4 regions of the Staphylococcus schleiferi genome follow, and region 1 is predicted to be linked to each of the others. Evidence: predicted binding sites of a transcription regulator. Region 1 holds the regulator's gene; each other region holds the start of a gene.
The links. Region 1 encodes Rex, which represses fermentation and respiration genes when NADH is low (regulators of the CRP and FNR family bind a similar motif). Its sites were predicted from a motif close to TTGTGAAATATTTCACAA; they were not measured.
Positions count from the first base shown of each region.

Region 2: a site for Rex is predicted at 2,230-2,247, ahead of MUA40_RS05080 (L-lactate dehydrogenase). Genes of this name have one in related genera too.
Region 3: a site for Rex is predicted at 6,132-6,149, ahead of MUA40_RS05420 (citrate synthase). Genes of this name have one in related genera too.
Region 4: a site for Rex is predicted at 2,213-2,230, ahead of fadX (fatty acid degradation protein FadX). Genes of this name have one in related genera too.

Region 1 covers NZ_CP094712.1:875,606-883,273, forward strand. Annotated here, with positions in the region: gene MUA40_RS03945 (ABC-F family ATP-binding cassette domain-containing protein) at 286-2,229, opposite strand; gene MUA40_RS03950 (redox-sensing transcriptional repressor Rex) at 2,382-3,020, shown strand; gene MUA40_RS03955 (YeeE/YedE family protein) at 3,316-4,398, shown strand; gene MUA40_RS03960 (sulfurtransferase TusA family protein) at 4,423-4,647, shown strand; gene MUA40_RS03965 (sucrose-6-phosphate hydrolase) at 5,046-6,533, shown strand; gene agrA (quorum-sensing response regulator AgrA) at 6,591-7,307, opposite strand; gene agrC (quorum-sensing sensor histidine kinase AgrC) at 7,322-7,668, opposite strand, start outside.
Region 2 covers NZ_CP094712.1:1,075,737-1,083,404, reverse strand. Annotated here, with positions in the region: gene mnmM (tRNA 5-(aminomethyl)-2-thiouridylate-methyltransferase MnmM) at 1-393, shown strand, start outside; gene MUA40_RS05085 (transcriptional regulator, SarA/Rot family) at 442-852, opposite strand; gene MUA40_RS05080 (L-lactate dehydrogenase) at 1,231-2,184, opposite strand; gene MUA40_RS05075 (alpha/beta fold hydrolase) at 2,341-3,165, opposite strand; gene MUA40_RS05070 (hypothetical protein) at 3,368-3,700, opposite strand; gene MUA40_RS05065 (proline dehydrogenase family protein) at 4,212-5,195, shown strand; gene ribH (6,7-dimethyl-8-ribityllumazine synthase) at 5,400-5,858, opposite strand; gene MUA40_RS05055 (bifunctional 3,4-dihydroxy-2-butanone-4-phosphate synthase/GTP cyclohydrolase II) at 5,876-7,057, opposite strand; gene MUA40_RS05050 (riboflavin synthase) at 7,072-7,668, opposite strand, start outside.
Region 3 covers NZ_CP094712.1:1,154,853-1,162,520, forward strand. Annotated here, with positions in the region: gene ystJ (NADP-dependent malic enzyme) at 1-567, shown strand, start outside; gene accD (acetyl-CoA carboxylase, carboxyltransferase subunit beta) at 606-1,466, shown strand; gene MUA40_RS05405 (acetyl-CoA carboxylase carboxyltransferase subunit alpha) at 1,466-2,410, shown strand; gene pfkA (6-phosphofructokinase) at 3,006-3,974, shown strand; gene pyk (pyruvate kinase) at 3,994-5,754, shown strand; gene MUA40_RS05420 (citrate synthase) at 6,224-7,342, shown strand; gene icd (NADP-dependent isocitrate dehydrogenase) at 7,387-7,668, shown strand, end outside.
Region 4 covers NZ_CP094712.1:311,552-319,219, forward strand. Annotated here, with positions in the region: gene fadD (long-chain-fatty-acid--CoA ligase FadD) at 1-576, opposite strand, end outside; gene fadX (fatty acid degradation protein FadX) at 606-2,171, opposite strand; gene MUA40_RS01270 (acyl-CoA dehydrogenase family protein) at 2,512-3,552, opposite strand; gene MUA40_RS01275 (ABC transporter permease) at 3,572-4,339, opposite strand; gene MUA40_RS01280 (ABC transporter substrate-binding protein) at 4,345-5,298, opposite strand; gene MUA40_RS01285 (ABC transporter ATP-binding protein) at 5,311-6,051, opposite strand; gene MUA40_RS01290 (DUF4242 domain-containing protein) at 6,255-6,767, opposite strand; gene MUA40_RS01295 (P-loop NTPase family protein) at 7,083-7,538, shown strand.

The sequences.
Region 1 (7,668 bases):
AAATTTCACATTTCAAGATCACTTTTCTGATTAAGCAAAAGTCAATAGAGAACATGCGTACTTATGCACAAGTTGTTAAGAACCTGTGTATAACATTGGCGTAAAATTGGGGATAAGTTGTATATAGTTGTGCATAAGGATAGAATATTCTAGCCTTTAACTTGTGGATAATGAGGATAACTTTGTGGATAGTTGGTGTTATGCCATTTCATATGTGGACGAAATGTAAACAGAAGGTGATTAAAAAAATAAACCGAGTAGAAAATTTTACTCGGTTTACTTCACTTAATCTTCATATTCAGTTAACAAAAGTTGTAATTCTTCCCAGTTTGTCATCACTTGTTCTAATGCTTGTTCGATTTTTTGACGTTCTTCAGCTAGAGATTGTGTTTTTTCGAAATCATTAATGACAGCCTCATCTGTCATTTGCAAATCAATCGCCGCAATCTTGTCTTCTAACTCAGAAATTTGGCTTTCATCATTTTCAATTTGGCGCTCTATTTTACGCTTTTCACGACGAAGCGTCTTTTGATCTTGATAAGTCGTTGGCTGAGTGCTTGAATCTACTTCAACCGTCGCTTGATTTTGTTGGTTATCGTAAGCGGCAAGGGCTTGTTGTTGCTCTAGCTTTTCCAAATAGTATTGATAATCCCCTAAATAAAGCGTGCCACCTTTTTCGTTTAAATCAAAAATTCGATTCGCCAATTGGTTGATAAAATAGCGGTCATGCGAAACAAAAATGAGTGTTCCTTGGAAATGTTTTAAAGCTTGCTCTAACATCTCTTTAGAATCAATGTCTAAGTGGTTTGTCGGTTCGTCTAATATGAGCACATTGTTACGTTCTAACATGAGTAATGCCAATTGCAAGCGTGCTTTTTCACCGCCAGATAAATCATTGATGACTTTTAATACGTCATCTTGCGTAAATAAAAAGCGTCCTAAAACGGCACGCACATCTTTTTCAGGCATTTGACGATATTGATCCCACACAAAATTTAAAATTGTTTTGTTTGAACGAAATTCTGCTTGTTTTTGATCATAGTAGCCAATTTTAAGATTTGCACCGTCAATTACTTGTCCTGACAAAGGTGGAAGACGTTTGGCTAAAGTTTTAATTAAAGTAGATTTACCTACCCCGTTAGGTCCGATAATACCGATATGATCCCCTTTGTTGATTTCAAATCGTATAGGTTGCGTAATAGGGGCGACATATCCAATCGTTAAATCTTGAATGTGCATGACATCATTTCCAGTATTGCGATCAAAATCAAATTGAATGTTCGCACTTCTAGCGTCTAACATCGGCTTTTCAAGGCGTTCCATTTTTTCTAAAGTTTTTCTACGGCTTTTAGCCATACCGCTCGTGGAAGCACGTGTAATGTTCTTTTCCACAAAAGTTTCAAGACGTTTAATTTCATTTTGTTGTCGTTCATATTCAGCTAAACGTTTTTGATAATAATGATCTCTTAATTCGATAAATTTAGCGTAATTGCCGACATAATGTTTAACTTCTCCCAATGAAACATCGTAAACTTGAGTCACGATTTTATCTAAAAAGAATCGGTCGTGCGAAATAATAACGATAGCGCCTTTGAAATATTTTAAATAATCTTCTAGCCATTCTGTTGTGGCCATATCTAAATGGTTCGTCGGTTCATCTAAAAGAAGCAGATCAGGTTCGCTTAATAACATTTGTGCTAATGATAGGCGTGTTTTTTGTCCCCCACTAAAATCATTAATCGGACGATGATAATCTGCTTCACTAAAATCTAGTCCATTTAAAACAGTTTTAATTTTACTTTCATATTGATAACCTTCAAGCTGTTCAAATTCATTTGAGAGCTTTTCGTATTGATCAATATGCGTTTTATATTCTACTGACTCATACATATCCGCATGAGTTGCAAGCCAATCGGTTTCATCTTTCATACGCTCTGAGATGGATTGAACATGCGCAAACGGTTTGGCCATTTCTTCGAAGACTGTATTTTGGGTATTTAATGTCATTTGTTGTGTCAAATAGCCTAATTTCAAGCCTTTGATTTTAGAGATATGGCCTGAATCATAGTTTTCAACACCAGCGATGATTTTCATCAATGTTGATTTACCCGCACCGTTACGTCCTACAATGCCAATTCGTTCGCCGGTTTTTACTTCAAAGTTGACGTCTTCAAAAATCTCTTCACCATCAAACGATTTGGTGACGTGACTTAATTGCATTAAAATCATATGGCATGCTCCTTTCATTCTTAATTATTGTACAATAAACCCTATATGTATCAAGTACTTAATGTTTTCATAACCATAAAATTAAGTTATAATTATTATCACATACTATGTATATGAGTGCACGCATAAGAAAGACTACGGAGGACTTTAAAATGGGAAAAGAAAGCAATAAAATTCCTAGAGCGACCTTAAAACGTCTCCCTTTATATTACCGATTTGTCAATATTTTAAAGGCTAAAGGTGAAGATCGTGTGAATTCAAAAGCGATAAGTGAAGGCTTAAATATAGATTCTGCAACAATTCGCCGAGATTTTTCATATTTTGGAGAGCTTGGGAAAAAAGGTTATGGTTACAATATTGATAGTCTATTGGAATTCTTCAAATCTGAGTTAAGTGATTCTGATGAAATCAAAATAGGCATTGTTGGCGTAGGGAATTTAGGTAAGGCATTAATCACTTATAACTTTTCAATTCACGATGATATGACCATTACTGAAGCCTTTGATATCAGTGAGGAAATCATTGGTACGCAAGTGGGTGATGTGACGGTAAAATCAATGGACGAGATAAAAAGTACCGTTGAAACTGAAGCGTTAGAAGTCATTATTATTGCTACACCAGGAAGGGTGGCACAAGAAGTGGCCGATGCACTTGTAGATGCAGGTGTGAAAGGAATACTTAATTTTACACCGAAACGTGTGCACGTACCTCAATCTGTACAAGTACATCAAATTGATTTAGGTGTGGAATTACAATCATTATTATTCTTTATGAAAAATTATAATGATTAACCTTTTATGATAATTATCCATACATACAAAAAGATTTGTTTGGATGAACAGCAAATTAAAACATAGCGCTTTGAAGAGAGTATAAATGTCTAATGATGATATTAGATTTTTATACTCTTTTTTTAGTGAGAATAGGACAGGTCTTGGAGCATGGATGTCTAAAAATACAAATGTAATCAAATGAACTTGAGAAAAAGATATATATTTTTATATTTATTTTAGAAATGCACTTGAAAAGTAAGATCTTATTTTCTATAATACCTATAATATTAATCGGATATAGGAGGTAGGAATATTGATCTGGACTGTGATAAGTGGATTGATTGTGGGAAGTTTACTCGGTTTTGTCATGCAACGTACGCGTTTTTGTTTAACGGGTGGCTTTAGAGATATGTACGTTCAAAAAAATAATAAGATGTTTTATGCGTTGCTTATTGCGATTAGCATCCAAGCTATTGGCTTATATGTATTAACTTCATTGGGTGTTATCACGATAGATAATGGTACATTTCCAGTCGTAGGCACGATTGTTGGATCATTTATTTTTGGTATTGGGATTGTTCTTGCAGGCGGTTGTGCCACTGGGACATGGTACCGTGCGGGGGAAGGTTTAATTGGTAGTTGGATAGCACTTTTCATGTATGCTCTATTTGCAGCAATCTCAAAATATGGTGTTCTATTACCGCTGAAAGATACTATTAATAAACAAACTGTTTATGAAGCGGACATGGCGACATCTACAGGGATACCCAGTTGGATATGGTTAATCTTATTAACTGGCGTTACGCTATTTTTGGTTATGACCACGTTGAAAAAGCCAAAATCAAAAATTGCTATATCTAAATTAAAACCACGCTATACAGGGATACGTCACTTTTTATTTGAAAAGCGATTTCATCCTTTTGTTGCAGCGATTGCGATTGGTTTCATTGCACTTATCGCTTGGCCAATGAGCATTTCAACAGGTAGAGAAGGTGGGCTAGGTATAACCACACCATCTGCGAACTTAATCGCCTTTTTAACAACAGGAAACGTTTCTTTTATTGACTGGGGTGTTTTTCTTGTTTTAGGTATTTTTATAGGATCGTATATTGCAGCGCGCGGTTCAAGAGAATTTAAGTGGCGACTACCGGATATTAAAACAATACGTAATAGTGTCATTGGTGGTGCTTGTATGGGGTTTGGTGCAGCGCTCGCAGGTGGATGCTCAATAGGTAATGGTTTAGTTGCAACTGCTGCATTATCGTGGCAAGGTTGGATTGCTTTAGTGGCTATGATTTTAGGGACATGGTTTATGAGCTATTTCTTATTTGTGAAGCCTTTAAAAGCAGCACGCCAACAACAAAAGCATTCATCAACACAATCTGTTAATTTTTAAAAATGAAACGAAAGGAGCTTCACAATGTTATATGAACTCGGAACGGTGGGTATGGTTTGTCCATTTCCTTTAATTGAAGCACAAAAAAAGATGGAAGAATTAGCACTAGGCGATGAACTGAAAATTGACTTTGACTGTACACAAGCTACAGAGGCTATTCCCAATTGGGCAGCAGAGCAAAATTATCCAGTGACTGAATTTGAACAAGTAGATCATGCGTCTTGGACGATTACGATTCAAAAGGCCTAAAAGATAGCACGATCAATAATAGTTGAATAATCTATATGTTAAAAAGCAGTTGGGGTGTGACTCAGCTGCTTTTTGTACGATATTGTAGTTTAAAATATTAAGATAAAGCAATATAAAAGGGTCTAAGGTCTTAATTTTAGGACATGCTTAAACATTTTTATGATAAAATAGCTACTGAGATCATATGGAGGAGCTAAGGTGGGGACAGCTTACTTTTCCAATGCAAATTAAAATCATGATGCTCAAATGTAGCGTCTTTTTTAATTTTACATAACTCTAACATGTTTAATGCGTCGTATCATATTAACAGCAAATTATCAAAATAGGTGCAAGGTTTGGTTTTATATGTGACAACAGGTGGCATATATGATCAGCAGTATGAGATAAGGAGGATACTTATGGAACAATGGAGTCGCGAAATGCGATATCGTAAATATGAGGAAGTAGATGAAAAGGAAATTTTAGCATTACAGGAAAAAGTAAAGTCTTCTCCATATCGTCAAATTTTTCATATTCAACCACCTACAGGATTACTCAGTCATCCGAGTGGTTTAATTTTTTTTAAAGGCCAATATTATATCGCACATCAGTGGTTTCCTTTAGGACCAGTAGAGGGCTTAAAATATTGGAGACAAGTAACAAGTGAAAACTTAGTGACTTTCAAAGATAAGGGTACGGTTTTACGTCCTGATCAGACATATGACAGTCATGGCGTACTTAGCGGTAGTGCATTTTCTTATCAGTCATCGCTTTATTATATGTATACTGCAAGCCATAGAGATGAAAATTGGGAGCCTGAAAATAGCCAAGTCATTGCTAAAGTACAAGGCGATGGAACAGTAGAAAAATTATCTCCATCAGCAATCAGTACGCCACCTGAAGGTTATACACAGCAGTTTAGTGATCCGAAAGTATTTGAAAAAGGAGATCAATTATATGCTGTGATTGGTGCACAACGTGAAGACTTAACAGGTTGTCTTCTCATGTATGTCGCAAATCAACCAGAAGGACCTTGGCATTTTAAAGGTGAAATTAAAACACAATTACAGAACTTTGGGCATACGTGGACTTCACCAGACTATTTTCAAATTCATGGAAAAGACATTTTACTATTCTGCACTGAAGGTGTGGAATCTGACCCATATCAAAATAACCATTTAAGTGGCTATATTGTAGGAACATTAGATTTTGAAACACTCGTATTCGAACATGGTGATTTTCAAGAATTAGATGCAGGTTTTGATTTTTATGCACCTCAAACGATGGAGGATGAAGCGGGGAGACGCGTTTTAATAGGATGGATGGGTTTACCTGATGTAGAGTACCCAACAGATGCCGATGGTTGGGCACACTGTCTTACACTCCCTCGAACATTGACTATTGAAAATCAAATGTTGAAACAAAAACCTCATATGCATTTGAGAAAATTGCGCAGTAACGAAGAATCAGCACTAGGCTATGCTAATAAATTTATTAAACAGCTCCACCCCTATGAAGGGGTCCAGTATGAACTGGTTGTTGATATTTTAGAAAACGAATCCTCTGCTTTTGAATTACAGTTACGCGCTTCTAGTCATGAAGCGACAGTCATTCGTTATGAGACAGCAACGAAAGAAGTCATACTCGAGCGTTTTGACAGTGGTGCACTACCATTTCCGGTAGAAGGAACATCAAGAAGTACACGTTTGAACTCAGAGTTAAAACAATTACGTATATTTGTAGATACATCGAGTATTGAAATTTTTTGCAACGAAGGTGAACGTGTGTTAACTTCACGCATTTTCCCGAAAACTACATCGAATAAAATTAAAGTCGTTACGGATTCGGGTCAAGTCTATTTAAAAATGACTAAATTTGATATTGCGACAGAAATACCAGAAGAATAATCTAGAAATGAACACAAGGCAATAAAAAAACAAGCAGGTGATTTTTTTCCTGCTTGTTTATATTTTCTTTAAATTACGTACTGAAACATAACAAAACTCTTCATTTTTAAAATATGCAATGCGTTCTTTAGAATCTACACTACTTATGTTATGTCTGTTGAGTACAAAACTATTATGACATCTAAAAAAGCGATCATCAATTTGCGCTAATTCTTTAAGATTGCCATAAAATTCAATTTGACGATTATCTAAATGTGCAATCAAACGATGTGATTTAGGTGATGATTCAAAAAACATCACATCATCATATTGAACATAAACAGAATTGCTGCCGCGTTTCAGTTCTAACGTTTCAACAGTTTTATCTTTCGTTAATAAATCTAAGCGTTTTAATGCAGTTTCTAAACAATCAACAATTCGTGTACGTAATTCTTCAGGATCGTCTTTAAAAATAAAATCCATCGCTGCAACTTTGTACACAAATGTCAAATAAGTCAATTCTGTATGGCTTGTTACAAAAATGATATTACCAACAGGGTCATGCTTACGAATCTCACTTCCGAGTTTAATCCCGTTAATATCAGATTCTAATTGGATATCTAGAAAATAACAGCCAATATCACTCATGTTTTTAGAAGCTTCTAACACTTCATATGGATTATCTGTAGCAATTTCGATTTCCATAGGTTTTTCTTCAATCATGATATAGTTCTCAATAATGGATACCATGCGCTCACGTTGTTTTGGATCGTCTTCACAAATCAATATTTTCATAGTTACGCACATCCTTAATCATCATCGTTCATGACCTCAATTTTTTGTATAAAATATTGGTTTTCAATCGTTGTATCAAGCAAAACATTCTCTGTCTTATCTGTAATTTCTTTCAAAGTCGATAAACCGATACCGCGATTTTTCCCTTTCGTTGAAAAGCCTTCTTGGAAGAGGGTATGTAATTTTGGCATATTTTTTGGCGCTTTGTTCATGATAATAATTAAAACAGAATTCTCTGTTTTAATGAATGCAATTTGAATCATTGGGTCTTCAACCGTCAATGAAGCTTCGATTGCATTGTCCATGATAATACCTAAAACACGACTCAAATCAATAATTTCCATATTAATAGATGAAATCT
Region 2 (7,668 bases), 200 kb from region 1:
ATTGAAAATACCGCGAAGAAAGTTGCCGATTTTAAAAATGTGTCACTTTACCAAACGGGTCATGAAAAAATTACCCAATATATTTCAGAGAAACATCACAATCGCATACATGCTGCACTTTTTAATTTAGGTTATTTACCTAAAGGAGATAAATCTATTGTCACACGGCCTTCAACGACAATTCAAGCGATAGAGCACATTTTTGAACTTTTGCAACCTCAAGGTATCATCGTGTTAGCGGTATATCCTGGGCACGATGAAGGTTATGAAGAAAGTCAAGCGCTATTGCAATATTTAACAGCATTTGATCAGCAAAAAGCACATATCTTGAAATACGAATTCATCAATCAACAAAATCGTCCCCCTTTTATTATAGGCATTGAAAAAAGATAAAACAAAAACGGGATTTGAGACGTTCTATGGCCTCAAATCCCGTTTTTATTATATATCGCAACCGTGTATAATGGAATTCAGTAAATCTTTTAAGTTTTGTTCTCGGTTTTCAATTTCACTACACGCAAAGTTAATCAATTCTTGTTTATCTTGTTCTTTTTCTTCATTAAAATGAATAATGACTGTTCTTTCATCATCAGATGGTCTTTCTTTTACTAGCCATTTCAACTCTACAAGATTGTTGAAAGTTCTTGTCCGTTTGTACGTTTTGACTTTGACATAATGATCCATGTCTTTTAATGTCATTGACCCCTTATCCCAAAGTGTAAGTAAAATCAAAAATTCTTCTTTTGATAAATGATACTTCTCCTCAATCGCTTCAAAAATATATTCAACCTCTTTTTGAAGATTATCTAATAACACAATATCGCTTACTTGATAGTTTTTCTTTTTAGCCATGATTAAGCCCCCATTCAATTAGACTGCCTATCATGAATCTTTACCCAAATTATTATAATTTAATCATAATGTATAAAAGTTTGATTTATTGGTAATAAATTAATTTTAAATCTTAAAATACCACTGACAATTCTAGGTTTGTAGTTATTTTTCTATGATTTCTATCAAACCGAAAATATCATAGATGATTATAAATGTAAATTAAATATGTCATAATCCAACACGCTTTCAATTGTGCATAAATAGATTCACGGTGACCATAGTCATGACGGATATATAAAATAAGAAAGCACCTCAAAAAACGTCTAAATGACTTTTGAAGTACTTTCTTTGGAAATTGAGAACTTATGTCCGCGTTTGTCTAAATTTTTATCTTAATTAATCAAAAAGATGATCGATAGATTGTTGCATATTTTTTAAGATATTCACTGATTTTTCAAATTTTTCTTTTTCTTCTTCATTTAAAGGTGTTTCAACGATGCGTGTTGCGCCTTCACCATTAATTACTGTTGGCACACCTGTGTATACACCACTATGGCCATACTCACCTTCTAAGTAACTTGATACTGTTAAAACTGTATTTTGATTTTTCAAAATCGCTTTAGAAATGTGCATTAATCCCATAGCTACACCATAATACGTTGCACCTTTTGCTTTGATAATATCGTATGCAGCATCACGTGTTTGTACGTAAATATCTTCAATTAGATGTGATTTTGAAGGATCATTTTTCAATTCATCATAAATTGAAACACCTGCAATTGTTGCACTTGACCATACTGGAACTTCAGAATCACCGTGTTCACCAATAATATTCGCATGAACACTGCTTGGTGCAACGTCAAATGCTTCACTAATTAAATGTTTAAAGCGTGCAGTATCTAAAATTGTGCCTGAACCGATGACTTTATGCTTAGGTAAACCAGAATATCTAAGCGTTACATAAGATAAAATATCAACAGGATTAGCAGCAATAAGGAAGATACCATCGAAACCACTGTCCATAATGGAAGTGATAATATCTTTATAAATTTTAGCATTTTTCTCTACGAGGTCTAATCGTGTTTCACCGACTTTTTGTGGAGCACCTGCGCAAATCACAATAAGATCAGCGTCACCACAATCGCTATATTCACCTGCTTTAACTTTTACAGGTGATTCAGCATATGGCGCGCCGTGATTTAAATCAAGTACATCACCAAGTACTTTGTCTTTATTAATGTCGATAATGACTAATTCATCAGCGACGCCTTGACTTACCATTGTAAATGCATAACTCGCGCCAACTGCGCCATTACCAACTAATACGACTTTATTACTGTTTTTTCCCATTGAAAAACACGCTCCTACTTTGCAAATTTATATTTATCACAATAATTGTGATTCTTTTCACATATAATCTACCATGTTTATCACAATATTTCAATAAAAATTTATTGTAATGCAAAGAGAAATTATTTTCCAATATTTGTCAATAGTTTAAAATAATTACTTAATACTATTTTCATCATCGATTAAATATCCTGCTGCGAAAACTTTATTATTTAAAAAGCTGAGGATATAACGCATAACGGCTTCACGTTCAGGTTCATTATGAATTTCATGCGCTAACCCTTCCCACGCTTTAAAATAAAGCTCATCGTAATTAAGATTATTCACAAATTGATAAGTTACTTTCGTATCTGAAATCACATCTTCTGTACCATACATGACGCACATAGGAATACACATGAATTGATTCATATGATCCGCAGTTTCTTTCATTGTTCTAATCACTTCTTTGTACCAATGGTAACTTACTTTCTTCAACATCATTGCATCATTTAATGTTTCTTCTTGAACTTCAGGATTTCGAGTCAAATCAGTGACTTGAAATCCGAGATCAAATTTGGCACTTTTAGAGACATCTCCAATGTTCGCTGTTAAGAAATTTTTACGTGTCTTATTACTATTATGAAAAGCCATCAATGGCGAAATTAAAATCAATCCTTCAATATCAAGTTGCACTTTTTCTAATAAATTGACACAAATGAGCCCACCTAATCCGACCCCAATAATAAATGTAGGAAGATGATACGCTTCTGCAATTTCAATCCACTCAAGTACCCGTTCTTGATAGATTTCAAAGCTTTCGATTTGGCCCTTATTCATACGTGACGTTTGGCCTTGTCCAGGTAAATCGCCCATAATCACATGATAACCATTACGTTTTAAATGTGTGATGACATAGGCGTATCTTCCTGTATGTTCTAACATATTATGAACAATAACGATGACGCCTTTAGCTTTATTATCTGTTTCCCATTTCCACATACAACATTACCCTTCCTTTACGTTCTTCCTTTTATTATAGCGTGATTTTATTCATGTTTGCGAATAAAAAGGAAATCATAAAAACAGGATAGAAATCTACTTGAGACGTAAATTTTCTATCCTGTTGATATGCGTCACTGACAACTATTAAAAAAGCGCGTGTGATCTTTAAATATTTACTATGATGCTGCGCTTTCCATTTTTAAGATAATTTAAAAGTTTTACGTATGAACGGTAAACGTAATAATAAAATTGCTAAAAGCAATTCATAAAAAGTAGGGAAAAACTTTGCGACTAACATTAAGAAAAATTGACCAATCAGTGAGCCATTTCCCTGAGAAGCATTAAAATTCGCTATAATACCAGCATCAATGAGATTCAACCCTATAATTACAACAGCTACAAGCCACAATCGGTGTGTCAGCACCCCCACAATTAAACCAATTAGAACTAAAATAATAAGTTCAAAAACAAAGTATTGTACAAACGTATCTAACTGCGTCCCAAATATATAAAATGCCATATCTCTAAACATGTTATAATCTCCCTTAAAAAGATTTCACTCTTATTTTAACATGCACATAACGATTGAAATTTAAAGATATCGTAAAGTTTCAATCGCGAACTTTACATTGCGTTAATATTTAGCACTGTTTACTTTTTAAAGCGCATCTTTACAACATTTTCACACCTACTTGATAATCATATGATACGTTTTAGTTGAAAATAAATTTAAATTGAAGGTGTCGTTAATGAAAATCATCGTTAAATGTGTGATTAGTTTATTGTTTTTGCTTATGATGCCCCTCTTTTTAGCACTAGCACAAGAACCGATTGATACTAATTTACAGAAACCACCACTCACCGTTTCACACAATTTATCATCTTAGTCACAAGTAACAAATAAAAAATTTAAATATTCATAATTCTAAAAGAAAAATAGATGCTAAAATTGTAATTATGTACTATGAAAACGTTTTCTTCCATTATCTGTTCATGATACACTATTATTATGACAATGAACAAAGGATATGGGAGGAATTGAAATGAGCTTAATCAAAAACTTTTTTATTACACTATCAAACAATGCTTATTTAAACTCATTAGCAAAAACTGTAGGACCTTCATTAGGTGCAAATAGAGTTGTTGCTGGTAACACGATAGAAGAGGTTGTCGCTACAATTAAGAAATTAAACGACAAAAATATTGCAGCAACCGTCGATAATCTAGGTGAGTTTGTCAATAATGAGCGTGATGCAATTGCAGCCAAAGAAAATATATTAAAAGTTATGGATGCGATTCACGAAAATCAACTCAACGCGCATATGTCGGTTAAGCTCAGCCAATTAGGTAGCGAATTTAATCGTGCCTTATGTTTTGAAAACATTGAAGAAATTGTTTCGAAAGCAAATCGCTATGATCATATGCACATTAACATCGATACAGAAAAGTACGATAGCCTTTTCGATATTACACAAACTTTAGATCGATTAAAACCCAATTATTCAAATATTGGAACAGTGATTCAAGCTTACTTATTTAAAGCAGATGTACTCATCGATAAATATCCAGAACTCCGCTTACGTTTAGTTAAAGGCGCTTATAAAGAATCACCACATATCGCCTATCAAACGAAGGAAGAAATTGATCAAAATTATATTCGACTTATCGAAAAAAGATTATTAAATTCTAAAAGCTTTACTTCAATTGCCACACATGATCACAAAATCATTAACCATGTTAAAAAATTTGTTGAGGACAATCATATTGATAAATCTCAATTCGAATTTCAAATGTTGTATGGATTTAGAAGTGATCTAGCAGAGTCGATTGCAAAGGAAGGATATAATTTTACGATTTATGTCCCTTATGGTGATGATTGGTTTGGTTACTTCATGCGACGATTAGCGGAAAGACCTCAAAACTTAACATTAGCCTTCAAAGAATTTGTAAAACCAAAAGTCCTTCTCTCTATAGGTGCAATTGGACTTGCAGTCGGTACATTATTTAAGCTGTTAAAAAATAAATAAAATAGTTTGACACTCATGTCAACTTTAGAAAGCCACAACATGCCAAAATAGTAGCTGTTGTGGCTTCTGCTTATTAATGTCACATTAACAAAATGGAGTGGCTGTCTCTATTGACATCATGTCTTAGCGCCACTCCACATCATCGTTTTCAATTATAAAATTTTGGTAATCGCTACGTAATTGAAATATGAGCGCTTTATTTCATTAAAACTGTTTTAATAAGTTAGCCATTTCTATTGCACCAACGGCGACTTCTGCCCCTTTATTGCCTGCTTTTGTACCTGCACGTTCAATAGCTTGTTCAATATTTTCAGTTGTTAAAACACCAAATATTACAGGAATGCCTGTATCGTCTCCCGCTTTAGCAATGCCTTTAGCAGCTTCGTTACAAACATAATCATAATGGGATGTTGCACCACGAATCACACAGCCAAGTGTAATCACTGCATCATATTTTTGAGTTTGTGCCATTTTCTTTGACACAATTGGAAGTTCGAATGCTCCCGGTACATAAGCAATATCAATATCGTCAGCTTCGACTTGGTGGCGTTTTAACGCATCAAGTGCCCCTTCGACTAAACGACCTGTGATAAAATCATTAAAACGACTTACAACAATCCCTATTTTTAAACCTTTACCTATAAGTTGACCTTCAAATTTCATTTTTCTTCCTCCTATATTTAAATCATATGTCCCATTTGTGTTTTTTTGACGTGCATATAATCATGATTGTGTTCATTTTCTTCAGCTATGAGCGGAATTCGCTCATCAATTTGAATTCCATAACGTTTTAAACCATGAAATTTTTCTGGATTATTACTCAATAAATGCACGCGCTCTACATTAAAGTGTCTTAACATTTGTGCTGCGATATCGTACTCTCTTAAATCTGGTTCAAAACCTAACGCTTCATTAGCGGAAACTGTATCATAGCCTTGCTCAATCAACTCATAAGCTTTTAATTTATTCATTAAGCCAATGCCTCTACCTTCTTGGGGTAAGTATAAAATCATGCCACCATGTTGTTCAATATAGGCCATTGCCGCTTCAAGTTGATCTCCACAATCACAGCGTGCACTATGAAAAATATCTCCTGTAGCGCAAGCAGAATGAATACGTACATTCATCGTTGGGTGAATCTCACCCTTCACAATAGCTAAATGTTCAGTACCATCTATATTCGAAGTGAATCCATACATATCAAAAGTACCAAATCGCGTAGGTAACTTAACTTTCGCTTGTTCCGTTATGATTTTACGATTCACTTTAATGTGTCCAACAAGATCCTCAATAGAAATCATTTTCAATTGATGCATCTCTTTGAACTGTTCAAGTTGCACGCCTTTAGCCATTGTTCCATCTTCATTCATAATTTCACAAATTAATCCTGCAGGTGTAGCACCCGTTAACCGTGCTAAATCAATAGTGGCTTCTGTATGACCACGACGTTCTAAAACACCATGCGTTTTTGCAATCAACGGAAATAAATGGCCCGGTTGGTTAAAGGTATGTTGGTCCATTTGTTCATCAATTAAAGCACGTGCAGTCTGCATCCTTTCAAAAGCGCTAATTCCAGTTGTCGATTGGATATGATCAATACTTTGTGTAAAAGCCGTACCATGTGGATCGTTATTGTGTTTAACCATTCCATCCAATCCTGCTTTTTCAGCGATTTCTTTTGTAATAGGTGCACATATGAGTCCTCTTCCATATTTAGTCATAAAATTAATGGTGTCATCGTGCATCCACTCCGTTATAGCAACAAGATCTCCTTCATTTTCACGATCTTCATCGTCTACAACAATAATCATTTCTCCTTTTTTTAAAGCATTGAGCGCTTCATCAATTGTATCTAATTTCATTACTTACGCCTCCATTAAAATCCTGCTTTCAGCAAATCTTCCATAGATAGGTCTGATTTTTGTGTTGCAATCGTTTGGACATATTTAAATAACATGTCTGTCTCTAAATGAACAGGATCTCCTTGTTTCTTCGTAGATAAAGTTGTCGCTTTTCTTGTTTCTGGAATTAAATGAATGTCAAAAGCATGAGGGTGCTTTTTAAAAATTGTTAAACTGATACCGTCAACAGCAATAGACCCTTGAGAAACCATTTGATTCATTAAAATAGTGGGTGCTTCAATCGTATAAATCCATTCATTTTGTGATGATTGAATTTGTTTGATACGACCTTTCCCATCTACATGGCCTTGCACAAAGTGACCTCCTAAACGGCCAGTGGCTAATAACGCGCGCTCTAGATTGACTTTATCGCCTGCCTTAAGTTCTGCAAGATATGTTTTATTTTCAGTACCTAAAATAACTTCCACTGAAAAACTGTTTGCGTTAAAAGTGGTTACCGTTAAGCACGTGCCATTGACACTTATAGAATCACCAATATGCATATCTGTTAATATATGTTGACATTGTATAGTCAGTTCAGTTGTGGGGTTTCGCTTTTGAATTTTTTCAAT
Region 3 (7,668 bases), 280 kb from region 1:
TCATATGGTATGAATTCTACTAAAGAAACTGTTGCGAAATGGACAAATAAAGACAAGCAAGAAGGTAAATTAGAAGACGTGATTAAAGACTCAGATGTCTTCATTGGTGTATCAGTTGCAGATGCGCTTTCAGAAGACATGGTGAAATCAATGAATGAAGATGCTATCATTTTTGCGATGGCGAATCCAAATCCAGAAATCACACCAGATAAAGCTAAAAATGCAGGGGCTAAAGTTATCGGTACAGGCCGTTCTGATTTTCCAAATCAAATCAATAACGTACTCGCATTTCCGGGTATATTCCGTGGTGCGTTAGATGTTCGCGCAACACATATCAATGAAGATATGAAACAAGCCGCTGTTGAAGCGATTGCGAACTTAATAACAGATGAAGAAAGAAATGCTGATTATGTGATTCCAGGACCATTTGATTATCGTGTAGCACCTTCTGTTGCAAGAGAAGTTGCACGTGCTGCAATGGAATCAGGTGTCGCAAGAATCGAAGTTGATCCAGAAGCGGTATACGAAAAAACGTTATCACTTACTGATTTAAATAAGTCAAAATAAGCTGATTGATAGCCGATGGTTATGTGGAGGTAATAGAGATGTTCAAAGATTTTTTTAATCGTAATTCTAAAAAGAAGAAATATGTTACGGTTCAAGATTCAAAACAGAATGAAGTTCCAGAAGGCATCATGACAAAATGTCCTAACTGTAAAAAGATAATGTATACAAAAGAGCTAACTGAAAACTTAAATGTTTGTTTTAATTGTGATCATCATATACAACTTTCTGCATATGATCGAATTGATGCCATTTCGGATGAAGGAACTTTTGAAGAATTTGATAAGGGGATGACCTCTGCAAATCCATTAAACTTTCCTGGCTATGAAGAAAAACTTGAAAAAGACCAAGAAAAAACAGGATTAAATGAAGCAATCGTAACAGGCACTGCCGAACTTAATGGGAATAAGTTTGGTGTAGGTGTCATGGACCCAAGATTCAGAATGGGGAGTATGGGTTCAGTTGTCGGGGAAAAAATTTGTCGTATCGTTGACCATTGTACTGAAGAACGTTTGCCGTTTGTTTTATTCACGGCTTCTGGTGGTGCACGTATGCAAGAAGGTATTATTTCGTTGATGCAAATGGCTAAAACGAGTGTATCTTTAGAAAAGCATTCAAATGCTGGCTTATTATTTATTTCTTATATGACACATCCAACAACTGGTGGAGTTTCTGCTAGTTTCGCTTCTATTGGAGATATCAATCTTGCTGAGCCAAAAGCTCTGATTGGCTTTGCAGGTCGACGTGTGATTGAACAAACGATTAACGAAAAATTACCGGATGATTTTCAAACCGCTGAATTTTTATTGGAGCATGGCCAATTGGATAAGGTTGTACACCGTAGCGAAATGAAAAAAACACTTGCTACATTATTTGATATGCATCGTGAGGTGAAAAAGTAATGCTTGATTTTGAAAAGCCAATTCAAGATATTATGAATAAAATTGAATCTTTACAGGAGACTCAGGCAAAAAATGATGTTGATTTGTCTGATGAAATTGAGATTCTTGAAGCAGCATTACAAACAGAAAAAGAAAAAATTTATACATCTTTGAAGCCTTGGGATCGTGTACAAATAGCAAGATTACCTGAAAGACCTACTGTTTTGGACTATATTCCATTTATCTTTGATGATTTTATAGAACTACACGGCGATCGAAACTTCAGAGATGATCCTGCGATTATCGGTGGATTAGCATATTTAGACGGCCGTCCAGTAACAGTAATTGGGCATCAACGCGGGAAAGATACGAAAGATAATATTTATCGTAACTTCGGTATGGCTCATCCAGAAGGATACCGTAAGGCTTTGAGATTGATGAAAGAAGCGGAAAAGTTCAACCGCCCTATTTTTACATTTATCGATACGAAAGGTGCTTATCCAGGTAAAGCTGCCGAAGAACGCGGTCAAAGTGAATCCATCGCACGAAATCTCGTCGATATGGCGGGGCTCACTGTTCCTGTAATCTCTATTGTTATTGGAGAAGGAGGAAGTGGGGGTGCACTAGGTTTAGGTGTGAGTAACCGATTATTAATGTTAGAAAATAGTACATACTCTGTTATATCTCCTGAAGGTGCAGCAGGCATTTTATGGAAAGATAGTGCTTTAGCAAAAATTGCGGCGGAAACAATGAAAATTACAGCCTATGATTTATTAGAGCTTAATATAATCGATGAAGTGGTCAAAGAACCTCTTGGTGGTGCGCATCATGATGCAGAAGCCTTAGGTAAAAGCATTAAAGAAAAATTCACGCGCCATTTAAAGGCATTTGAAAATATGACATCTGAAGCGATTAAAGAGGATCGTTTTGAGAAGTTCCGAAATATTGGTTCTTTTGTAGAATAAAATCTATCGTTTAAATTGAACTTCAAATATGCAGATGACATGAAATTTGTATAATGATAGTGCCATTGTAGAAATTTTGAATAAGATAAATCTGAGCTAAAACCCGAGATGATTGTTTTAAAAAATCTCGGGTTTTAGCTTTTTAAAGTAAATATTCCGTTCTACTTTTGTTTTGCTTAATTATATTTATTATTTGAAGCCTTCATTTAAAAAAGTTACACTATTGGACGGTACGGTTATTCATGCCAAAAGGAGATGTCATAGGGGCAAATGAGATATTCTGAAATACTTATTTTCATTTTGATAAGCCTAGACAGCTCTCTAAAAGATGCTTTTTATTTTAAAGTCAACAGTAATTGCATCGACTAAACGTTAAATTGACAATACCAAAAATTAAGTCATGATATAAAATAAAATAGAATTATAACTTGGTTAATTTTTATATGAAAATGTTATGAAAACGCCATTTGTGGCGGATTCATGAATTCATATTAAAAAACCGTTTTCATTTTTATTTGCACCTATTTTTGATGGAATGCATCATCAAATTATGGTATTTTTAACTTAACAACTATGCAAGAAAGGGTATGTCTACATGAAAAAAATTGCAGTTTTAACGAGTGGTGGAGATTCTCCAGGGATGAATGCAGCAATTCGTGCTGTAGTAAGAAAAGCGATTTATCATGATATTGAAGTGTATGGTGTTTATCAAGGATATCAAGGCCTTATCAATGATGATATTCGCAAACTAGAGCTTGGTACTGTGGGTGATACAATTCAACGTGGTGGAACTTTCTTATATTCAGCACGTTGCCCAGAATTTAAAGAAAAAGAAGTACGTCAAAAAGGAATTGAGAATCTTAAAAAACGAGGCATTGAAGGGCTTGTTGTCATTGGCGGTGATGGTAGTTACCGTGGTGCGCAACGTATTAGTGAAGAATGTAAAGAAATCCAAACGATTGGAATTCCAGGTACGATTGATAATGACATTAATGGTACTGACTTTACAATTGGATTTGATACAGCACTAAATACTATTATAGAGTCTGTCGATAAGATTCGTGATACCGCTTCAAGTCATGCGCGTACATTTATCATAGAAGTTATGGGACGAAATTGTGGTGACCTTGCTTTATGGTCTGGATTAGCAGTAGGGGCTGAAACAATTATCTTACCTGAAACAAAAGTTGATATTCAAGACATTGCTGAAAAAATCCAAAAAGGGATCGATAGAGGTAAAAAGCATTCCATTATCATTGTTGCAGAAGGTTGTATGACAGGCCAAGCATGTGCTGGTGAATTGACAAAATTCATCAATGTAGACGCACGTGTATCTGTATTAGGACACATTCAACGTGGGGGTAGCCCTACCGGTGTTGACCGTGTACTCGCTTCTAGATTAGGTGGCTTTGCTGTTGAGCTTCTTATGGATGGTGAAACAGCGAAAGGCGTTGGTATTAAAGATAACCGCCTTACAGCGACAGATTTTGATACAATTTTCAATTCAACTGAGCATCAAATTAATCAACACATGTTAGAATTAACTAAAGAATTATCTATTTAATTTTAGGAGGCATTTCCAAATGAAAAAAACTAAAATCGTTTGTACGATTGGACCAGCATCAGAATCAGAAGATATGTTAGAAAAGTTAATGAAAGCCGGCATGAATGTGGCACGTTTAAACTTTTCTCATGGCTCTCATGATGAGCATGCAGCACGTATCCGTTCAATTCGTAAAGTAGCGAAAAAGTTAGAAAAAAATATTGGTATTTTACTTGATACGAAAGGACCTGAAATTCGTACGCACAATATGAAAAATGGTGCGATTACTTTAGAAAAAGGTTCACATGTTACAGTAAGTATGCATGAAGTAGAAGGTACACCGGAAAAGTTCTCTGTCACATATGAAGAATTAATCAATGATATTGAAATCGGTTCATTTATTCTATTAGATGACGGATTAATTGAATTAGAAGTTGAATCAATAGATCATGCTGCGGGTGAAGTACACTGTAAAGTTCTTAACACAGGTGAACTTAAAAACAAAAAAGGTGTGAACCTACCGGGCGTGAGTGTGAACTTGCCAGGTATTACTGAAAAAGATGAAGAAGACATCCGCTTTGGTATTGACCAAGAAGTTGACTTTATTGCTGCAAGTTTCGTCAGACGTGCAAGTGACGTTTTAGAAATCCGTAGAATTTTAGAAGAAGTGAAAAACGATACAATCAGTATTATTCCTAAAATTGAAAACCAAGAAGGTATTGATAACATAGATGAAATTCTTGAAGTTTCTGACGGTTTAATGGTTGCCAGAGGTGACATGGGTGTTGAAATTCCACCAGAAACTGTACCAATTGTTCAAAAAGACTTAATCCGTAAATGTAATAAATTAGGTAAACCTGTTATCACTGCAACGCAAATGTTGGATTCAATGCAACGTAATCCACGTGCGACAAGAGCGGAAGCTTCTGACGTTGCCAATGCCATTTATGATGGTACAGATGCGGTTATGTTATCTGGTGAAACAGCTGCAGGTGCTTATCCAGAAGAAGCAGTTAAAGCGATGAATAACATTGCATATGCTGCGGAACAAGCACAAGATTATAAAAAGCTCTTATCAGATCGTACTAAACTTGTAGAAACTTCACTTGTAAATGCAATTGGTGTTTCTGCTGCACACACAGCATTGAACTTAAAAGTCAATGCAATCGTTGCTGCAACTGAAAGTGGTACAACTGCACGTACAATTTCTAAATACAGACCAAAATCAGACATTATTGCAGTGACACCACTTGCGACAACAGCACGTCAATGTACACTTGTTTGGGGTGTTTACCCTGTTGTACATGAAGGTAACTACACAACTGATGAATTATTAAACAATGCGGTTGCAACAGCCATTGAAACAGAACGTGTTGAAAAAGGCGATTTAATTATCATCACAGCTGGTGTGCCAACAGGTGAATCAGGAACTACAAACTTAATGAAATTACACCTCATCGGTGAAGATTTAGCAAACGGGCAAGGTATCGGACGCAACTCAGCTGTAGGAAGAACAGTAGTTGTGAATGATGCATCAGAATTAGAGGGAGAAAATCTTGAGCAAGCTGTTATCGTAACACCTTCAGTTGATGAAAAAATGGTACCTTATTTAGATCAAGCAGTCGCACTCGTTACAGAAGAAGCAGGTTTAACATCTTCAAGCGCGATTTTAGGTTTAGAAAAAGGTATTCCAACTGTCGTAGGCGTTGAAGACGTAACTAAAAACATTCCAAGTGGTATTTTAGTAACAGTGGATGCTGCACAAGGTAAAGTTTACGAAGGTTATGCTAACGTACTTTAAAATTAAATAGAATTCGCAATAAGGAAGAACGGAACACAGCGAGATGATTTTTAAATCGATAACCGATTTTAATGATTTCGAGTGTTTGTGTGGGGGCGAAACTAGGGTGTCTAAATGTAAAATTTAGGCCGTAGTTTCGTCCTTTTGTTTTTATAAAATAGTTACATAAAAAGCGTTATTACACTTAAGGCGCGAAATTTTAATAAATCCGAGTCATCAAATCTTTTTATTATGAATGATAAAGAATGCAAATAATTATACAATGGTGCTATGATTAAGAATGAAAAGACAAAAGAAAACGCTTTATATCAGCGTTTTCGAAAAATATGAAATATATATTTCTGAGTTTGAAATAAGATTATTTTTACATACGACCGTTCTTAAAATGTTCACAAATTGCTTCATATTGGCTATAATAATATATGAAAGCCATTACAAAGAACGAATATAAAGTAAAGGGGAAATTCATATGGCAGAATTAATGAGAGGTCTTGAAGGGGTAATCGCTGCTGAAACAAAAATCAGCTCAATTATTGACAGTCAATTAACTTATGCAGGTTATGATATTGATGACCTGACAGAAAACGCACAATTTGAAGAGGTTGTTTTCTTATTGTGGAATTATCGATTACCTACAGAACAAGAATTATCTGAATTAAAAGAAAAGTTATTTAAGTATATGACTTTAAATCCAAGAATGTACAGTCATTTTGAAGAATATACAACAGATGAAGTACATCCAATGACGGCATTGCGCACATCAGTTTCTTATCTCGCTCATTTTGATGAAAATGCGGACGATAATGGGGAAGAAGCATTACAAGAAAGAGCGATTCGAATTCAAGCAAAAATTGCGTCACTTGTTGCATCATTTGCTCGAGTAAGAGATGGGAAACAACCTGTAAAACCGGATGCATCGTTAAGCTATGCGGCAAACTTTTTATACATGTTACGCGGTGAAAAACCAACAGATGTTGAAGTTGAAGGTTTCAATAAAGCGTTAATTTTACACGCTGATCACGAATTAAATGCGTCTGCTTTCACAGCGCGATGTGCCGTATCATCATTATCTGATATGTATTCAGGTATCACTGCAGCAGTTGGTTCACTTAAAGGACCTTTACACGGTGGAGCGAATGAACGTGTAATGAAGATGTTAACAGAAATCGGCTCTATCGATAATGTGGAACCTTATTTAGAAAAAGCATTTAAAAACAAAGATAAAATTATGGGATTTGGTCATCGTGTTTATAAAAATGGTGATCCACGTGCCAAATATTTAAAAGAAATGAGTCGAAAAATTACCGACGAAACAGGCCAAAGTGATCTTTACAAAATGTCAGTTAAAATTGCTGATATTATGAAAGAAGAAAAAGGCCTTCTCCCAAATGTAGACTTCTATAGTGCGACTGTTTATCATAGTATGGGGATAGAACATGATCTCTTTACACCTATCTTTGCAGTCAGTCGTACTTCAGGGTGGACTGCACATATTTTAGAACAACTTAGAGATAATAGAATTATGCGTCCACGTGCAACTTATGTTGGTGAAGTTGATCGTAAATATGTTCCAATTCAAGAACGCTAAATCTATTGCATTTAAGATGATTTAAAAATCGGAGGTATATAACAATGAGTGAAAAGATCGTAAAAACGGATAATGGTTTACAAGTTCCTAATCAACCTATCATTCCATTTATTATTGGTGACGGTATCGGACCTGATATTTGGAAAGCAGCGAGTCGTGTGATTGATGCAGCTGTAGAAAAAGCATATTCTGGAGAAAAATCAATTTCATGGAAAGAAGTGCTCGCAGGTCAAAAAGCATATGATCAAACAGGAGAATGGTTACCTTCTGAAACGCTCGATACAATCAAAGAATACTTGATAGCGATTAAAGGACCTTTAACAACA
Region 4 (7,668 bases), 560 kb from region 1:
ATACTCGGAGTTGAATTTGTAAGTCAATTCAACATTTGCGCCGTTGTTGACGAATGATTCATAGGAAAACATGACGCCCTTTGGCACACCTGTTGTGCCACTTGTATAAATCAATGTAGCGAGATCTGTTGGCTCAACGGCTTTGGCTTTGTAAACGTGATGTTGAGAGGGGTCAACTATTTGATTGTATGCATCTGAATCTATATCCATATGCAAATAATCAGGATTGATCTCATTAAGTGAACTCAAATGCTTTTCTGCGTAAAAAAGAATTTTTAAACCTGAATCTGACACAACACCGGCAATTTCTTTCGGGTTAAGTCGCCAGTTGATAGGAAGAAAGACTGCGCCCATTTTGAATGAGGCAAATAATAAATCCAATATGGCGACATCATTAGGTGCAAATATACCAATGACATCTCCTTGTTGAACCCCTTGTGACTCGAGATAATGTGCCATATTATCCGCACGAATATTGAGTTGTTGATATGTCCATTGTGTCCCTTTAAATGGATCGATGACAGCTGGTTTTTCAACATCAAAATCTGCGCGTGTTTTGATCCAGTCGAAATTCATAAATATACCCCCTTGTTTCGTTTTGATCGTCATGCTTCTGTCTGTATGCGATCTAAAAGCGCCCCCCATACGTGATGATAAATGGATGTGTCGGTGGTTTTCAGATTCTTGGAAACGAGCGGTCTAAAGCCCATTTGAGCAATGACATCTCGTTCTATATCTAGTCCGGGTGCGATTTCTATTAGCATCAATCCATCTTGAGTGAGTTGAAAGACGGCACGTTCTGTCACATAATAGATTTCTTGCTGAAGTGACTTGGCATAATCCGCATTAAAGTCAATATTGGATACGTTTGAGACAAATTTTTGCGTCTGCCCTTCTTGTTCAACATGTAAGCCTTGATTCGACACACTCAGTTGACCCCTAGCAACTAATGTGCCAGAGAAAACAATTTTTTGGACAGACTGACTAATGTCAATGAAACCGCCACAGCCATTCATTCGATGACCGAAATATGAGACATTGACATGACCGTATTGATCAACTTCTGCAAAACTCATAAATGCGATTGAAATCCCACCGTTATAAATGAAATCCCAAGTTAAATCGTGGCGCATACGGGCATCAACGTTAAAATTCATACCGTAGTAGTCACGACTTCCGATAAAACCACCAAATATGCCAATATCCATAATCGGTTGGACCAGATGTTCCACACGCTCCTCATGCAGGAGGTTCGTGAGTTCGTTATTGATTCCAAAGCCAATGCTAATCGTATCGCCTTTTGTTAAAAATTGAGCCGCCCGACGTAAAATTAATTTTCGTATACTGAATGGCAAGGGTGGCTCCGGCAATGACGCCACACGCATTTGCCCGGATAGCGCAGGGCTATATTGTGTTTGAATCAATTGTCGGTGATAGGCGATATCTTCGACAACATAAACGTAATCAACGAGAGAACCTGGTATAAAAACATGATTTGGATTTTGTTGACGACTATCAACAATAGCTTTCACTTGAACAACGACTGTTCCGTGATGGGCTTTGGCATTTAATGCAACACTGTAACTTTCGCCAAGGTGCGCTTCTTCATCCATATAAATATTGCCTTTTTCATCAGCATAAGTGCCTCTTAAGAGTGCAATATTAATGGCTGGTAAATGATAATGAAGAAATTCCTCCCCCTCCATATTAATTAAAGAGACTAAAGATTCTTGTGTTTTTTCATTGGCTTTACCGCCTTTATATCGCGGGTCAATATGTGTATGAAGACCGATTTTAGTGATGATACCTGGTGTGAGGTGATTGGTTTGACGATAATGTGTAGCAATCACACCTTGTGGTAAGAAATACGCCTCAACTTGATTCGATTGAATCGCTTGCGCTGTCAAAGGGGAAGCCGTCATTATACTCATGATGATGCGATCGACCATATTGCGTTGAATGAAATGGTCTAAATCAATCGTATGGCCTCCTGTACTAATGTCATTTGCTAACATAAAAGTGAGATGCGCAGGTGAAGCTGTATCGTCATACTGCTCTGCTAATCCATAGAGTAAAGCTGTAGGAAGGTTAGAAACAGTGAGTGCAGCTAAACCAATCACATCGCCATCATGTATCAATGTTTTGAACGTTTCCCATGTGCATTGTTTCATTTGCGACAGCTCCTTACACATAATGTAAACCCTTACATGAAATATAACATAGTTCACAAAATTGTAAAGAGAAAAAAACTTTATTTTCAGATATTGGTCACAGTATAGACATAAATATAGCTATTGCACCTTAGTCTACGTTGGAATTCAGGAATAGGGTGCGTGATAAAAATGTTTCTTAATCTAGATGGATTTTGGGGAGAAAGATAGTGGAAGTGAATTAAAAAGAATAACTCGGTTTACGTAAAGTGGATTATTAACCCATACGCAAACCGGTCAGTGATGGCCATTGATCCATAGAGGAAGAAGCCGTTGATTTCAAATTGTTGAAGATGCGGTATTATCGTGCTTGTAGCGTGGCCTCGAGTTTGCCTAAATGTCTTAATGTAGGCGTCAGTGCGGCAAAGAAAAAGCCTTCTTTGAGTTTACGCGCTTGTGGTGCTTTGGGTGAATAAGCACGAGAGCCGCCATTGACCATGGAAGCTTGATTGACTTCTAATAAAAGATAGCCGAGCGCTTTTTTTAGTTGAACGAGCTCTAAAAGTTTTGTTTGTAACGTGTCTTGATGACTTTCAAGTAAGGTATAAAATTGTTGATGTAACTGATGATACCTTTGTTCATAAGCTTCAACGTCATACTCTAAATAAGCGTTGATGCCGTTTTGTGCATTTGAAAATTGACGGATTAAGTCTAATGAACTTTTAATCGCGCCAAGTGCAATTGGAATTTGAAGTGCAATAAATTGTGGGCGTATGGCTGAAGCAAATTGTTCGGCCTTTTTAGTAATAATTTGGTCTTTAGTCACGTTGACTTCATCAAAAGTAATGCGATATGTAGCAGAACCATTGACGCCCAAGAAATTTGATTTTTCTTCTAACGTGAGCCCTGCTGTATTGGCACGTATAATAAACATAACCAGTTCTCCATTATTTTGATGTTGAGAAATCGCACCAAAATAGTGGTCAGATCCAATATTACTTACGGCAGGTAGTTGTCCATTGACTACGATTGTATCGGCATGATCAACATGTGTTAAGTTAAAACTTTCAAGATCATTGAAAGATTTCATCGGGTTAGATAAACCCGTAGCCCCCAATACTTCGCCTGATAAAATTTTCTGTTGCAAATCGCGATAGAGTGCGGGTTGTTTTGCTTGTTTTAAATAAGTAGAGAAGGCCAGTTGGCACCATAAACAAAAGCCCGTAGTCAGACAAGCTTCTGAGACTTTTTCGATAGACTGTGCATTTTTTATGAGATTGTTTTCTGAAAAATGGCCTTCTGTGAAAAGTTGTTGGATAAATGATTTAGCATAGTAATTACCATAATCAATATCAATTAAATAAGGTTCTAATTCATTTTCAATCAGTGTGTCGATAGACATGCGTGACGCCTCCTATAAATTAAGATTCCCCGAAGTGCTTGAGCATTAATTTTTCTAAATAACTAATGAGCCGATCGATTAAAAATCCAAAAAGCCCGATAAAAAAGATAGCCGATAAGACATCTTCTAAATTCAACATATTTCGTGAGTCTACAATCAAGAAGCCTAAACCAGACTGTGCCCCAATCATTTCTCCAGAGACCAAGAAAATCCAACTTGTTCCAACGGCGATATGTATCCCTGTCATCATGTACTTAAATGCGCCTGGAAAAATAATATTTTGATAGAGCTTCCATCCGGTTAAGTTCAAATTGCTAGCTATTTTTAAATAATGCGGGTCAATCGTGCGCACGCCTTTAATCGTATTAAAGACAATTGGAAAGAACGCCGCAATAAAAATAATTACAATCGCTGGCAAATTTCCAATGCCAAACCATAGGACGATAAAAGGGGACCACGCAATGGGCGATATGGGTCTTACTAATTGGAGTAAAGGCTCAATCGCGTGAAAAAATGCATCATTTCGGCCTAATAAAATACCAATAGGGATTGCCAATATAATCGCAAAGATAAAGCCAATGACGAAGCGGTAGAGACTAATACCGAGATGGATGCCGATTTCCCCGGTTATAATAAATTTCCAAATGCTTGCCCCAACTTGTAGGGGACTTGGTAAGAGGATAGGGGGATAGTGACCTATCCAGATGACGAGTTGCCAAATAAAAAGAAAAAGTACAAAAGTAATTAAAGGGAGTATAAAGCGTTGAGATAATCGACTATTGCTCATAGGAACTAACCCTCCTTGTATAATGATGGATCTACAAAACTGTCAAAAGAAGGGGGCTCGAATAGATGATGTTCAGAGACGCTTTTAGCGATGTCACGATACCCCTTTTCCTTAATTGTTAAGTCGCCATAAGATGTCCATTGCGCCGATTGTTCAAGTATTTTACGATTTTGTTTATAATTTTTTTCCATCACGTCGACACTTTTTTTAGTGTCCGTCATGTCGTAGCCTGCTTGTTTGTAATCACGCATAAATTGGTGCACAGCTTTTTGATTATGTTGAATCAAATCTTCTTGAAGCACGAGTACACAACAGTAAGCATCTGGAATAATATCACTGCCATGCTGTAAGAGTTGGCCTTTTCCTAACTTTTCACCTATTGCGCCAAAAGGTTCAGCAACGGAATAGCCAGAAATACGTTTTTCACTTAAAGCGGCAGGCATTTCAGCAGGTGCCATTTCATGATAATGAAAGTGACCCGGTTGTATATTAAGTTTTTCTCTCATCCGTTCTAATAATAAATAATGTGTCGAATACCGATGCGGAATCGCAAAGGAATAATCCTGATTGAGTTTAAAATCATGTAAATGATGTCCTTTTTGACCGAGAACGACATTCCCTTCATGATGACCGAGTGCGACAGCTTTAATCGGCGCCCCTTTCGACTTTGATTTCATTGCTAATTCGATTAATGTAGAAGCGCCATCAATACGTCCGCTGTTCAAAGCATCCATTAAGTCTGGCCAGTTATTAAAGCGGACGAGCTTAATTTTATAAGTGCGCTGTTGATTTTTATCGTTAATTACTTTGGTCATCATTAAATTAGCTGCATGGGTAATTGGTAAATAGCCAATTTTTATTGTTTTTTGAGTATGTGTCGATGTCTGACTCTGCTGTTGAGGCGCACAAGCACTGACTAAGAGGGTACAAATGAGTAAAAATAATATCATCTTTTTCATGGAAATCCCTCGCTATAAGTAATATTCAGGTTCAGCCATCTGATGGTTGATCGCAAAGTCTTCCATGATTTGATTGCGTAATGCAAGCAGTTGATCATCATTGCGGTTTCTTGGATGTGACTGTTGAATAGGATATTGTTTGATGATTTGACAACCCTCACCTAACAAGATGACTTCGTCCGAAAGATAAAGGGCCTCATCAATGTCATGTGTGACCAAAAGTAGCGTAGCATGGGTATGTGTGCGTAAGGTAATCAATTCGTCTTGCAATTTATAACGTGTAAATGCATCTAATGCGCCAAGAGGTTCATCTAATAAAATCACTTGCGGTTGATGCACAAGGGCACGACAGATGGCAACCCGTTGTTGCATACCTCCAGATAATGCATCCGGGAATTGAGCCCCTGTGCCTTCTAAACCTACCGTCGCAAGATACGTATTCATTTCAACGGTTGGAATTTTATGTGCTAAACCTAATTGAATGTTGTCCTGAATGGTTTTCCAAGGTAATAAATTATGATGTTGGAATAACATTAAACAGTCTGAAGAAGGGGATGTTTTATGTATACCATCAATCGTAACTTGACCGGTGTGAGGGGTTAAAAAACCACCAATAAGGTTTAACAGTGTTGATTTTCCGCAACCACTTTTACCGATAAAACTGATAATTTTTCCTTTTGGGATCGTTAAATTAAAATCTCGAATCACATGATGTGCGCCAAAATAATGATTGAGTCCTTGAATTTGAATCATGAACACCCTCCTTAAATCATATAAGAATACTATGTTTTATAGTTAGAGTAGAGGGAGTGGACTTGAATATGAAAACCATTGTCACACTCCCTGAGAATGATATGTCTATGAAGTTGAATTGTATAAAGAGATTTTAAGCGCACAAAATGAGAAAAATAAGTCATGCGCAGTGTTGTCGTGTTCGGCTGTCATGAAGCGCAATTTTAAATTTTTTCAATATCATCGATAGGGGTATCGACTGCTTCGCGTGCACGACGAACCGCATCTTCATTTGGTGCGTTATATAAGCAGACGCATTTGGTCATATCTTCACAGACGTAAGTTCTTTGAAATTGTACTTCAGGAACTTCTTCATAGTGAACAGAGTTTTTCTTTTTACGTTCTAAATATTGGTCCATTGTGATCCCTTCTGGAATATTCCAAGTCACGAGGTAATCTATAGAAACGTCTCCTTTTTTTATTTCATCTAAGTCTTTGCCTACAAGGCGCACTTCTTTAACAAGACTCACTTGTATGGACGCATCTTCTAGAAATTGTTTTGCTTCTGCTTCGCTGTCACTTTCCACAATAAAATAACCATGTGACAGGTCTTCAGTCACTTGTACTTCAATCAGTTCTGGTCCGGGTTTTTCAGAAAGCAGTTTGACCTTTTCATCTAATTCGACTGATGATTTTGCAAAAGATAAATTTTGTGTTTCTAATAAAAATAGTGCCATAAATAGAACCTCCATCAATTAAGATACAGCTATACTATAATAATTCCTATCAGAAAACAAGGGATTTTAGAAAGATAAATCTGAATTTTTTGATAATAAAAAAGTTACGAAAATAATTGTACGGTTGTTAATTAAAACTTAAAATTTTTTTGTTTTTTGAATTAGGACGATCAACCTATAAAGTCACTTTGTAACTGTGTGTTTTCAACATGGCTTTGACTCGAATTTTCACCACGAGTTATAATGATATGCACATGTAAGACAGGATGTGGAATACCAAGGCATTTATTCATATTGAAGACAGGAGTGGGAGAGATGTATCAAAGGATTGTCATTGTGGGGACACCAGGGTCTGGGAAGTCAACACTTGCTGAAAGAATAGGGGAACGATTACATATTCCTGTAACGCATTTAGACCAATTTGCCTGGGAAGATGGGGAATTGATGGCACCGCATATTTTAGAACAGCGCATCGTTAATTTAGTTAAAAATGAAAAGTGGATTTGTGACGGTACTTATTCGGAGACGCTTGAACTTCGAATCAAAAATGCGGATTTATTGATTTGGCTTACAGATTCAAGATGGAAATGTATTTTGCGCGTGCTTTATCGTTACGTCAAAAGTAAATTTAGTCCTCAAATTGGTCATAACCCAGACATTATCAGCTTAGATTTTCTAATCTATATATGGAACTACAATAAAAAGTTTGAAGCATTAATCAATGAATGCTATGCACCTTATCGCTCAAACTGTCAATTATGGATACGGTGATTTTTTCAAATATGTTAATTGAGATTGTAAGCAAGTTATAGTAAAAATTGAAAATAATATAAAAAACCGGGGCTGGGATTTCGTTTCCAGCCTCGGTTCAATTGTTGTAGTGCAAATTTAAAATGAACGC